One region of the Mediterraneibacter sp. NSJ-151 genome, then DNA from elsewhere that is predicted to be linked to it. Evidence: riboswitches for the same ligand, from Rfam matches in the RefSeq annotation. Region 1 holds a riboswitch; each other region holds the start of a gene.

What was found. A riboswitch is a leader RNA that binds a small molecule or an ion and turns the genes downstream of it on or off. The one in region 1 is predicted to bind FMN.
Region 2: it holds a riboswitch for FMN, as region 1 does, so the genes downstream of both, ribD (bifunctional diaminohydroxyphosphoribosylaminopyrimidine deaminase/5-amino-6-(5-phosphoribosylamino)uracil reductase RibD) here and LQE94_RS02640 (4Fe-4S binding protein) in region 1, are expected to answer to the same signal.
Region 3: it holds a riboswitch for FMN, as region 1 does, so the genes downstream of both, LQE94_RS15955 (ECF transporter S component) here and LQE94_RS02640 (4Fe-4S binding protein) in region 1, are expected to answer to the same signal.

Annotation. Positions count from the first base shown of each region.
Region 1 is NZ_JAKVPP010000002.1:155,819-160,073, forward strand. Features, by position in the region: gene LQE94_RS02630 (protein-ADP-ribose hydrolase) at 27-803, opposite strand; gene LQE94_RS02635 (Sir2 silent information regulator family NAD-dependent deacetylase) at 800-1,744, opposite strand; gene LQE94_RS02640 (4Fe-4S binding protein) at 1,741-2,355, opposite strand; FMN riboswitch at 2,455-2,566, opposite strand; gene LQE94_RS02645 (pyridoxamine 5'-phosphate oxidase family protein) at 2,587-2,982, opposite strand; gene LQE94_RS02650 (Rrf2 family transcriptional regulator) at 3,194-3,628, opposite strand; gene LQE94_RS02655 (DUF6040 family protein) at 3,784-3,945, opposite strand.
Region 2 is NZ_JAKVPP010000001.1:121,024-125,278, reverse strand. Features, by position in the region: gene LQE94_RS00660 (bifunctional 3,4-dihydroxy-2-butanone-4-phosphate synthase/GTP cyclohydrolase II) at 1-252, opposite strand, end outside; gene ribE (riboflavin synthase) at 271-924, opposite strand; gene ribD (bifunctional diaminohydroxyphosphoribosylaminopyrimidine deaminase/5-amino-6-(5-phosphoribosylamino)uracil reductase RibD) at 906-2,042, opposite strand; FMN riboswitch at 2,207-2,321, opposite strand; gene LQE94_RS00645 (hypothetical protein) at 2,488-2,778, shown strand; gene LQE94_RS00640 (penicillin-binding Tp47 domain C-containing protein) at 2,810-4,255, opposite strand, start outside.
Region 3 is NZ_JAKVPP010000025.1:10,497-14,751, forward strand. Features, by position in the region: gene LQE94_RS15950 (potassium/proton antiporter) at 1-1,046, opposite strand, end outside; gene LQE94_RS15955 (ECF transporter S component) at 1,353-1,982, opposite strand; FMN riboswitch at 2,100-2,234, opposite strand; gene LQE94_RS15960 (cysteine-rich small domain-containing protein) at 2,372-2,665, opposite strand; gene mgrA (L-glyceraldehyde 3-phosphate reductase) at 2,675-3,685, opposite strand; tRNA gene LQE94_RS15970 (tRNA-Pro) at 3,840-3,913, opposite strand; tRNA gene LQE94_RS15975 (tRNA-Gln) at 3,948-4,019, opposite strand.

The DNA of each region.
Region 1 (4,255 bases):
GATTTATCGGATATTTCAACAGACGCTTATAACAATCCACTGTATATTTTTAAATCTTCATCCTTAAACACATTAAAGATTACCTTTTTTATTCTGCTGTCTTTGTTAAGATACTGCTTTACAGTATTCGTTGCAATCTCGGCAGCTCGTTGCTGTGGAAAGCGGAATACACCTGTAGACAAACAACAGAATGCAATAGATTCCACACCCGTATCAGCTGCAAGCTTTAGGCACTCTGTGTAGCAGCTTGCCAACAGGTCTTCATCTTCTTTTGTGACTTTCCATTGTATAATAGGTCCTACCGTATGAAGAATATATTTTGTCGGAAGATTGTATCCCGATGTTATCTTTGCTTTGCCGGTCTCTTCTTCATGCCCCTGCTTTGCCATAATTTCATGCATTTTCAGACGAAGTTCCATTCCAGCATAAGTATGAATAAAGTTATCAATACAGGCATGCATCGGCGAAAAACAACCAAGCATCTGTGAGTTACACGCATTCACGATCGCATCACATTTCAAAGTGGTAATATCCCCCTGCCAGATATATAATCTCGAATCAGATTTTACAGGTGCAAGCGTGTCAACATCTGTGATTCCACGCTCTATATTTCTTTCTGTAAGATACTCATCCTGTATTTTCAAAAAATCATTACTGATTGGTCTTGGCGGTCTGACATTCATAAGTGAGCGGATCAGATTTTCCTGCCCCTGCTTATCCGTAGGAATGTTCTGTCTGCCAAACGGTATTTCTTCTTTTAAAAGATACTGAATTAGATATTCTCTTCGCTCATCCTGTGTCATAATACCAGCCCCCTTATATCAGTAATTGCCTTTGCCATATCACCGCCAATACCGATTACACGTTCCCCGAAGCTTTCCGGAACTACCGCTTCATCCATATTCAGGCGTATCAAACTATAAGACGAGTTCTCCCTCACCATCTTTTCAAAAGGGAAACGTATAATAATCGGCGTATTAAATCCAACTCCAAGTTCCAAAAGAACAACCCTTTTATCTTTATTCTGTTCCAGAAAACCCGCATACCTGTCGGCTGCCTCATGCCACGCTTCATCTTCCACAAAATAATTATCACAACGGAGATTCATAGCCATATTGCCGCCACACACCGGACATTTTGGTACAAGTTCTGATGGAATCAGGCAGTCTCTTCTTGCTTTATCCATTTTACGAAACAGGTCTTTTGCATCGTAAGTCTTTAGATGACAGGCTTTCTGGCACTGGATTTTCCCATAATCTCCCTGTGTTGCAAATATTCTTTTTTCATCGAATCCCGCTTTATAAAACTGATGATCCACATTGGTTGTAAGTACAAAATATTCTTTGTTCTTTACAATATCATAAAGCTCTGTATAAAGCGGCAATGCCGGAGGATCAAAGCGGTTCATCAATGCATGTTTTGACCAGTATCCCCACTTTGCCTCCTCAGACGGATATGGATAAAATCCGGCTGCATACATATCTGTCATGTAGTACTCACCGTATTTTTTTATAAATTCTTCAAAATTGTCTGTAAACCTTTTACCACCATATTGGATTCCCGCAGCTGTCGATGCCCCGGCTCCTGCCCCGATTATAACACAGTCTGTATTTCTTATATTCTTTGCTGCCCTGTCAATCTGGTCTTCATATGCATCCTTTTGGAATACATAATCCCTTGCCGGAGTACTACATAAAAAGTTTCTCCAGTCAGCATGCCCTTTTCTGATTTTCTTAAAAATCATAATGAACCTCTTTTCTCAATACACTGCTTCGGACAAATTTCTGCACATCTTCCGCAATGCAGACAATGATTCTGGTTGATAGTAACCGGAACTGAAGATATATCAATGCATTTTTGCGGACATACAGAGTAACACAGTTTGCATCCAATACATTCTTTTCCAATAAAATACCCTGTCTGAACTGCCTCGGTTTTTCCAATTGTTATAGTATCCCTCACAATATTTGATGGATTGCTGATATCAAAATACTCTCCCTGTGCCTCATACAGCCGAAACACTTCGATTGCATCTTTCGTATCTCCCGGATAGATTTTCTTCATATATGGATTTTTTTCAAACATAATATCAAGATTCTTTTTTCCGATGTTCTTTATTTTTCCACGCAGAGACACCGCAATTTTGTCTTTTGTTGCGGATATTGCCACATACTGCTGCTCCATTAACTGGTCATAAAATGCTTTTCCCTTTGCTGTAAGGAAATACACACCTTCTTCATCATAGTACATCATATCTATGATTCTTGTCTGAGGATGTCCATCTGAACCTATCGTTGCAACTGTTGTTGAATGAATTTCATCCACCAGAAGTTTAAGATAATCCATTTTTGTCATTTCAAAGTCTCTCCTTTCAGTATCGGTGTAAGTTTTTTATATGTCATCATGGCAATTAAAACAGCCCGCAGGACGGGATTCCCTGCGGGACTTGTTTTATCATATCTTCTCTCATCCGGACTTTACCGTCGGTTATGGAATTGCACCATATCAGCTTTTGCTCGCAGACTATACTGCCGGTCAGGAATTACACCTTGCCCCGAAGACTGTAATTTTTTCTGTTAATTATCTTTAAAATTCATAAGGTGGATTTCCAGAGAAATCTGCGATTAAACCATGCGGATTTTCAAGATAGAATACCTCAAAAATAGGATTATCTGCTGTCTGGTACTGTCCCTTAACGATAGGATTGTTCATGCATCCTTCCTTTACACTCTTGTTGTCCTCAAATACTGCTTTACCATGAAGGCGAATCCATGCGTATTCAGGGGAAGATACTGATACTTCTACTTCAGGATTTGCTAACATATCCTTGTAAACATCCTTTGTGTTGTTAGTACAGAACCAAAGCTTTCCGTCCTGCTCAAAACAGAACATGAATGGACGGCATTTTGCCTTTCCATCTCTTCCGACGGTTGCTAAATACTGAACCGGGTTTTTCTGTAAAAATTCTACTACTTTCTGCATTTTAAATTACCTCCTCGATATGTTGTAACAATGATTATTACATCTTGCAGCTATACAATATCATCCGTTTAATGTAATGTCAATAGTTACATCAAACTTTTTGTAACTTTTTTTGTTACAACTCCTTTTGAAGATTTTACATTGATTATGAAAAACGAAAAGGCTCCGGAAATTGTGATGATATAATCACTCATCCGAAGCCTTCTGTAGACTACTCTTCCTCTGTATACACTGCAATATCTTTTTTCACATCAGCAAGTGTCATTTCTGAAAGTTTTTCCTCCATTGCCTTCTGTACTTCTAACAGTCTCTTATCAAGAACATGGTGAATATTCTTTCCTACCGGACATTTCTGATTGGGATTCTCATGAAAATGAAACAGTTCTTCATCTGGTGCACATTCCACTGCTTTATACACATCAAGGAATGTAATCTGCTCCAATGGTCTGGTAATTGTCACACCGCCTGTCCCTCTTGCAACTTCAATAAGACCAGCAGCCTTTAATTGTTGCAATATTTTACGAACAATCACCGGATTAGTTCCAATGCTTGCTGCCATAAAATCACTAGTCATCTTCTGATTCGAAAATGTATCTATACAGGCAAACATATGGATTGCCATTGTAAATCTACTTGAAATCTGCATTATAAACACCTCTCTTTGACAGTAATCATATCAAAAAACAGATGTAATTTCAATGGTTACATTGTTGTTGAAAACTTAATATAAATACAATCAATAGTCTGCTTTAGAAAAAAACAGAAAGATACTTTACAAAATCTTCCTGTTCTCTTTTTGTTTTAGTAATAGCCTCGTTCCTCCCGCCAGTCTTTCACATAACTTCGGATTCCGATATAGACCACGTGCACAAGAAGTAATAGTAGAATAAGGTTCATCGGAATGATTGATTTTATCCATTTTCCGAAGTAGATTGCAATAGCTGTACTCATTATCGCCATCATGATACTATTTGAGATTCTATTGCTTAATTGTCCGAAAGAATCTGCACCTGTCACAAACTCTTGAAGCAGACTTATAAATCTGTATTTTCTTCAACAGTATATTTTGTCTTTTTATGATTTGGTTTTCCATCACTTTCCATGACGCTGATTGTGTCTGCCCATTCTGAAATTTCTCATCAATTTTTCTGGCATCCGCACCCTCTTGGATCGCCGGCATCTCTAATTTTCCCTGCCTTGCATAAGAAATCTGCTTTTACTTCCTCTGCAATCATTTCTGCTACTTTTTTGTTGTTCCGCTTGCACTGAAAAA
Region 2 (4,255 bases), on a different contig from region 1:
ATTATCGGTATTCTCCGCAACCATCGGTGGAAAGTTAAGCCTTGCTGCAACTTCCGCACTCATCGGTGTACAGATAAGCCCTTTCGCATAAGTCGCCATAAAATTAATATTCTCCTGTGTCGCGAACTCTGCTGCACATACCAGATCCCCTTCATTCTCTCTGTCCGGATCATCCGTAACCAGAATAATCTTTCCTTCCCTCAGATCCCTCAGTGCTTCTTCGATTGTATTGTACTGATTGTTTTGTGACATTCTATTTATCCTCCTGTTCTAAAATCCGAATTCCTGCAAAAATTCCATCGTAATTCCGGATTCTTTTTTCTCTTCTTCACTCTTTCCAAGGCCTAACAGCCTTTCTACGTATTTTCCAATCACATCATTCTCCAGATTCACCGAATCACCCGGCACTTTTTCCAAAAGCGTCGTTTCTTCTCCTGTATGCGGGATAACCGATACCTGAAATCCCTCTTCATCTACTTTTGCCACTGTCAGACTGATGCCGTCTATACAGATGGATCCTTTTTCCACGATCAGATGTAATATCTGCGACGATGTTCCGATAGATACCCAGATGGCATTCTCCTCCCGGACCAGAGAGCGGATCACTCCGGTTCCGTCAATATGACCGCTTACGATATGTCCTCCGAATCTTCCGTCTGCCGCCATTGCCCGTTCCAGATTCACCTGACTTCCGGCTTTACAGCTTCCCAGACTGCTTCTCCTGATGGTCTCTGCCATCACATCTGCAGTAAATCCATCCGGCTGAAGTGATGTAACGGTCAGACACACTCCATTGACTGCAATACTGTCACCAATCTTCGTTCTTTCCAATACCTTCTTCGCCCTGACTGCCAGAACCCCTGACTCTCCGGTCAGCTGTATATAGCGGACCGTTCCTTTCTCTTCTACGATTCCTGTAAACATGGCCCCTCCTGTTCTTTTCCACATATCTGACAGATTATCCTAATATCTTCACCGATCCGGCAGATATCCGTACATTTCAGTTTCAATGCTTCTGAGGGAAGTCCGATGCCGATTCCTTCCACCGGTGTCTTACTGTTCTTTCCGCCAAATAACTTTGGTGCGATAAAACAGTGTACCTCTTTTACTATTCCTGCCCGCAGTGCACTGTCATTCAGTGTGCCTCCGCCTTCTAGCAGAATGCTGTCAATGCCCTTATTTCCAAGATATGTCATCAGCTTTTTAAGGTCTATCTGACCTTTTTCATCCGGACAGCAGACGGTATCTACTCCTTTCGCATGTAACTGTTCTATTTTTTCTGTTATTTCTTCGTTCTCTTCCCGTCCTGCATAAGCCACGATTGTCCGGTACTCTTTTGCACTTCTTACAATCTGGCTGTCAAGCGGTATCCTAAGACTACTGTCGCATACTATCCTGACCGGACTTTTCCATCCTTCCCCCCGGACATTCAACATCGGATCATCCGCAAGTACAGTCCCGATACCTGCCATAATACCCATATAGCGGTGCCGCATATGCTGCACTTCTTGTCTGGCCGGTTCTCCTGTGATCCACTTCGATGCACCCGTCTTTGTCGCAATTTTCCCATCCAGTGTCATGGCATATTTCATCACTACATACGGTGTCTTCGTCGTAATATAATGGAAGAATACTGGGTTCAGACAGTCACATTCTTCCCGCATAAAATCCCGAACTACTGTAATTCCCGATTCACGCAATATCTGTGCACCTTTTCCTGCCACCTTTGGATTCGGATCCCTGGAACCAATCACCACTTTTTTAATCTTCTGTTCTATGATTGCTTCCGTACACGGCGGTGTCTTGCCATAATGACAGCATGGTTCCAGCGTAACATAGATTGTCGCACCCTCTGCCGATTCTGTAAGCGATGCGATTGCATTGCGCTCTGCATGAAGTTCTCCGCATTTTTTATGATAACCTTCCCCGATGATCCGGCCGTCTTTTACGATTACCGCACCCACCATCGGATTCGGATTCGTCCATCCTTCTCCCTTTTTTGCAAGCTGGATTGCCCGGAGCATGTATTCCTGATCCGTCATTTCTCTTCCTTCTTTCTTAGTTATACAAAAACCCCTGCAGGATACCTACAGGGGAAATGATCTGTTACATATAACTGACAAATGATCTGTTAACCAAAAAAGCTCTGAAATGGATCACCATCTCAGAGCTCAGACACTACATTCATCTATTAAAATAACTGTACCATCATCTTCTTTCATCCAGACTATACTGTCGGCTCCGGAATCACACCGGATCATGCCTCTCGGCCCGCGGGCTTTACCGCCGGTAGGGAATCGCACCCTGCCCTGAAGATTTCGTTTTTTTTATCATAATACTTTATATATCATTTGTAAAGCAAAAGTTTGGAAATAGCAAACTCCGTCCCTATCTGGCACTCGAAAGTCCCTATCTGGTTCTTTTCCCCATTGCCTATCCATTTTGGATTTGCTACAATAATAAAAACCTATCAAGGAGGGCCTGCACATGAACACGATTGAACAATTAGATGAGCTTCAGAAGAAAGCAATACATACCCCGGAATTAAAAAAACGGTTTCTTGCATCAAAAAAGGCAGAAGACCCATTGGGGGAATTCTGCCTGATTTGTCAGCAAGAGGGCTATGATATTTATCCTATGGATATCATTCAAGCCGGAGATGAATTTTATGCCACAATGAAACGAAGCACCAATGGCGGTGGAGAAAATTCTCCTGTTCTCACTTGCGAAGATGATGCATATGAACTATTTTTCGCCGGTCTTGAAACCGACAACTGATTTAAGTCCTGTCTAGCACCTGGCTAAAAACTTATTTGCGTTTTCTTCTCTTCCATGTCACTCCACCGACACCTGCACCAAGTGAAGATACTGCAAGACCTAACCAACCAAGCACGCTTGTCACATCTCCTGTTTTAGCAGCATTTGTTCCACTTGTCTTTGTTGTGTTGCCTGTTTTATTGGTTGTGCTATTCGTCTTATTTGTTGTCTGTGTTGTCTGACTTGATTTCTTAACCAGTCCTTTGATTGCACTGTTCAAAGTATTGCTTGCCTCATCCACTGCTGTCTGGCTTTCTTTTGCCTGCAAAGCACTCTTTGCTTTTGTAAGTGCTGTCTGCATTGCTTTCCAGCTATCTGCTGTGTAATCTGCTTCTTTCAACGCTTCTGCATCAGAGATTGCTTTTTCAAGTGAAGAAGTATCAACACTTACCGGCTGTTCTGCTTTTACAAGAGCTGTCTTTGCTGCATCCAATGTTGCTTTTGCCTGATCTACTGCTTCCTGACTTTCTTTTGCTTCTGCTACGCTTCTTGCATTGACAAGGGCTGCCTGATATGTTGCCCAGCTTTCTGCTGTATAGTCAGATTCTTTTAATCCGTTCGCTTCTACGATTGCTGCTTCCAGTGCAGAAGTATCAACTACAACCGGTGCCGGAGTTTCTCCTGCAACCTTATAAGTAAATGCAAGAGGGGTTGTATATCCCGTTGAAGTTACTGTAATCTGGAATTCTGTTCCCGCTACCGCATCTTTAAATGGCGCTGCATCTGTCTTTAATGTTCCGTCACTTCCAATAATCTCAACTTTGCCTCTTCCGGTTGCTGCATAATCTGTGCCATTTACATTTACAGAAGTGATTTTCCCGATATATGAATTTAATGCATCAGCATCAAATCCTTCTGCCTGTACAAGTTTCTTATTCTCTGAATCATAAGCAGCTGGCATATTTGTTGTTGTCAGCAGGAAGGATGTAACAATATCTGCATATTTGCCATTTTTATCTTTTACTGTGAGCGTATATTTACCTGGTTCTATTGAACCTGCCGCTCTTGTTTCTGTAGCTGCCTTATATGTCAATACATTTCCTTCTACTGTCACGTCTAAACCATCCACACTATACTCTGGATCAAAGTCATCCTGAAGATTCAATTCAATTGTTGTCTTACCTGCAGAAATATCTGCATCTGCTACCTTAATTGCATCTTCAGTTTTTGCAAATTTTACAGGGACATACAGATCTTCGATATCAATTGTATACAATCCATTTGTTGTGTAATATTCAATATTGTCAATTGTCTTGCCCATCATAGATGTGTAATGTGCGGAAGATGTCGGGCAACCATGTACTGAATCTGTATATCCTGTACTCCAAGCCAGCTCGTTTCCTCTCCAGATATTTTCAAGATGACGCATACCATATGCTGTTCCATCTGTTGTTCTTACAACAACCGCATTTACATTAGAAGATGTGATTTCATCTTT
Region 3 (4,255 bases), on a different contig from region 1:
CTTACTGTCACCATAATTGCAAATACGATCGAAGCGGCGCCTCGCAATCCGGAAAATGCAATCAAGGTTTTCTGTTTAAAGCTTGCACGGAATGGCAAAAGCAACAAAAAAGTTGCTATCGGCCTTGCGATAAAAGTCAAACCTATAAAAACCAATATTGCACTTCCTGCAATTCCCAATAATTGCGATGGGAAAACAAGTAATCCTAACAAGAAGAAAATTAAAATCTGCGCCAGATGATTGATTCCATCAAAGAAGTGAATCAATACAACTTTATGATCAAATTTCTGATTTCCTATTATAATCCCTTGTAAATACACACTCAGATATCCATTTCCTCCAAGCAATACAGAACCGGCATAAGCAAATAATACCAATGCAATCATCAGAATTGTATCCATACCTTCGATTTCAAATTCAATATGCTTTAAACTCCAAACAGCAAGTACACCAACCCCTATTCCAAATAAAAAACCGACCCCAATCTGTTTTATTAGCATCCAGACAATATTTTGATTGCTCAATGACATCCAACTCAAAATGATCATCGTCATCATATAAGCAACTGGATCGTTGCTTCCACTTTCTACTTCCAAAATAGATGCTGTTCCATCTTTTAAGTTTAACTGTTTTGATCGTAATATAGAAAATACTGACGCTGCATCCGTAGAACCAACAACTGCGCCTAGCAACATACCTTCTTTAAGAGACATATGTAATACATAATGACAAAATACACCTGTCAATACCGATGTTAATACAACCCCCAATGTTGACATGCAAATTGATTGTTTAAGAACCGGCTTTGCCGCTTTTAAACTTGTTCCAAAACCACCATAAAACATAATAAAGACAAGTGCCGTAGAACAAATTTTTTCCGCTATCCCAAAATTATCGAATGGAATTTTAAAAATCCCTTCACTTCCAAATACCATTCCAATCGCCATAAACACTAAAACAGCCGGCACTCCAATCCTGTTTGTCAACTTATTTGTTAAAATACATGTTATAATTACAACCGCACATAAAATTAAACTTGTCTCCACACACTCACCCCTTCTTTTTTCTATTTCTTCCTATTATAACATATGTCCCTTTATAAAACGAAACTGAAAAAGAGGCGTTGGTATGTTCCACGCATACCAACGCCTCTTTGCACTACTATTTTTTATTCAAGAATGCCTCTGCATTCTTGCTGCGAGATGCGCGTCATGCAATGCATGACATACTTCTTCTGCGCATCTCTGCAATCCTGCCGGAGGCTATATCAGATGGGGGATTGACTCCCACCACTGATACTGATTCATTACTCGCCACCTACAGAGGTGGGAGTCATCTCACATCTGATATTCTTATCTCATTTTAAAAATAGGACTGATTTTTTTGTAGATCAATAACACAATCAGTGAAACCAAAATACCTTTTAATAAGTTAAATGGTGCTACTGCAAATAACACAAATGTTGAAAGACTTGTGATGTGTGAATTAACTGCAGTTCCCATTGCTACCAATGCGTCGATTGGCATTCCAAATGCTTTTGCATAAACTGGAAGTAATACAAATGCATTCATTGCACTTCCTACAACAACCATCAAAAGTGTTCCAGCTATCATACCAAGCAACGCGCCCTTTCTTGTACGTTTATATTTGTAAATAATACCTGCCGGTACACACAATGCACATCCTACCAGAAAATTGGCTACCTCTCCAACACCAGCTGTAGTTGTTCCGTTGATTACAAAGTTCAAAAGAATTTTAACAAATTCGATTGCTGCACCTGCCAAAGGTCCCATTACAAAACATCCGACCATTACCGGAACTTCGCTGAAATCAATCTTGTAAAATGATGGTGCAAATGGAAGTGGAATCTCAAATAACATCAATACCACTGCGATTGCTGCAAGCATACCAATCTGAACCAACGTTCTTACTCCTACTTTTTGTGTTTTTTCTGCTGTTGCTACATTACTACCTGTGCTCATCTTTTTTCTCTCCTTTAAAACAAATAGATTTTGAAAAGAAAGAAAGTCTTCTTGGAAGTGTTGTCAAAAAAGAAACCCCGGATTTTCTAATCCGGGGCTTTGTTATCTCTATGACATCAATTTCTTCTCTCATCCAGACTTTACTGTCGGTACTGGAATTCTCATCAAACTTATGAGTCACCAGTTCAACCACTTATGTGGGTCGCGGACTATACCGCCGGTTGGGACTTGCACCCTACCCCGAAGAATTTCTTTGTTCAATTTCATATATAAGTATAATCATGTATTTTTATAAAATCAAGAGTTTTTCACAAATTAATTCTGATTTTCTGAACTTTTTCAAAATCTTCATCCACATTCTTGAAATCCTCTTTTGATTAGAAACTATTTTATTTCTTTTCGTCTGTTTTCCTTGCCTTTTCCATGATTTCTCCGTATTTACCTATAATATAACCATAATTTTCTCTCTTGTGAGGCAACATACACTCTGTGCAATCTTTAATCCCGCTCTCTGTATATCGAAAGTTTCCTCCACATTTATCTCCCAGAGTATATAACGGACAATAGCAAAATAAACAATTAAAATCTTCCGGATGATTTGTTTTATGACATGGAAAATACTCACATTCTTTATTACAGAAAAACGAGTAATGCTTTCCCATCCACTTTGGCTGTTCACTCATTTTACGTTCCTATCTTTCACAAATTTTCTCAATCATTTTCAATTCTTCCTCTGAAAATGATGTCTGCTCAACAATTGATATATTTTCTTTAATCTGTGATGGTTTTGATGCGCCGATTAATACTGAGCATACCTCATCGTCTTTTAATACCCAGGACAAAGCCATCTGTGCAAGTGTCTGTCCTCTCTGTTTTGCCAGTTCATTTAACTCTGCAATTTGCCTCAAACGTTCTTCTGTCAAATCACTTTTGTGTAAAAAACGATTATCTCTGGCAATTCTGCTATCTTGCGGAATCCCCTCCAGATATTTATCTGTCAGCATTCCCTGAGCCAATGGACTAAACGCAATAATCCCAACCCCAGCTTCTTTGCAATATTTTTTCACTCCATCCTCTTCAATCGTTCGATCAAACATCGAATATCTTCTTTGATTCACTATAAATGGACAATGAAGTTCTTTTAATATAGAAACTGCTTTTTCCGTATACTCTTTATTATAATTAGAAACACCCGCATATAAAGCTTTCCCGCTTCTTACAATATCCGCAAGTGCCTGCATTGTTTCTTCAAGCGGAGTGTCAGGATCCATTCTGTGGTGATAGAAAATATCCACATAATCTAATTTCATCCGTTTCAGACTTTGATCCAAACTTGCCATCAAATATTTTCTGCTGCCCCAGTTTCCATAAGGCCCATCCCACATATCATATCCTGCCTTGGTTGTAATCACCAACTCATCACGATATGGCCGAAAATCCTCTTCCATTAAACGACCAAAATTACTCTCTGCACTTCCGTATACCGGGCCATAATTATTAGCCAGGTCAAATTGTGTAATACCGAGGTCAAACGCCGTTCTACACATTTGTTTCATGTTATCATAATTATCTTTACTTCCAAAGTTATGCCAGAAGCCTAACGAAACTGCCGGAAATTTCAAGCCACTTTTTCCCACTCGGTTGTACTGCATCAAATCATATCTTGATGCATCTGCTTTGTAAATGTTTGCGATATCTGCCATTGCCGGTTCCCCCTTTTTATGAAATATGCTATTTCTTCATTATTGACATTATACACTATACTTTCTTAAAGTGATAGCTGTTAATCCACCCCAATCTGCTTATAAACAAAAAAATCACGAAGCCTTATCGACTTCGTGAAATACTATAACAACATCGGAGTGACGTGATTCGAACACGCGACCTCTACGTCCCGAACGTAGCGCTCTACCAAGCTGAGCCACACTCCGATAATAAAAGAATCTGGACAATCCAGATTCTAAGCTACGGAAAAGGGACTTGAACCCCTACTAACAGAGTCAGAGTCTGCTGTGCTGCCAATTACACCATTCCGCATCATCTTTATTTATCTTATTTGTCACACGCAACATGATTATTATATCAGACTGTCCAGAAAAATCAAGAGCTTTTTTATATTTTTTTCGTTAGAATTTTCAACTCTTTAAGCGCTATTGTCAGATATTTATTTGCTATTTAGTTCATTAAGTTGGCAATACGTTCCTTACAAAAAATTGATATAAGAATTCTTGCTCAGATTCCATGAGCGGGTGACACATAAGGGCGTAAATTTT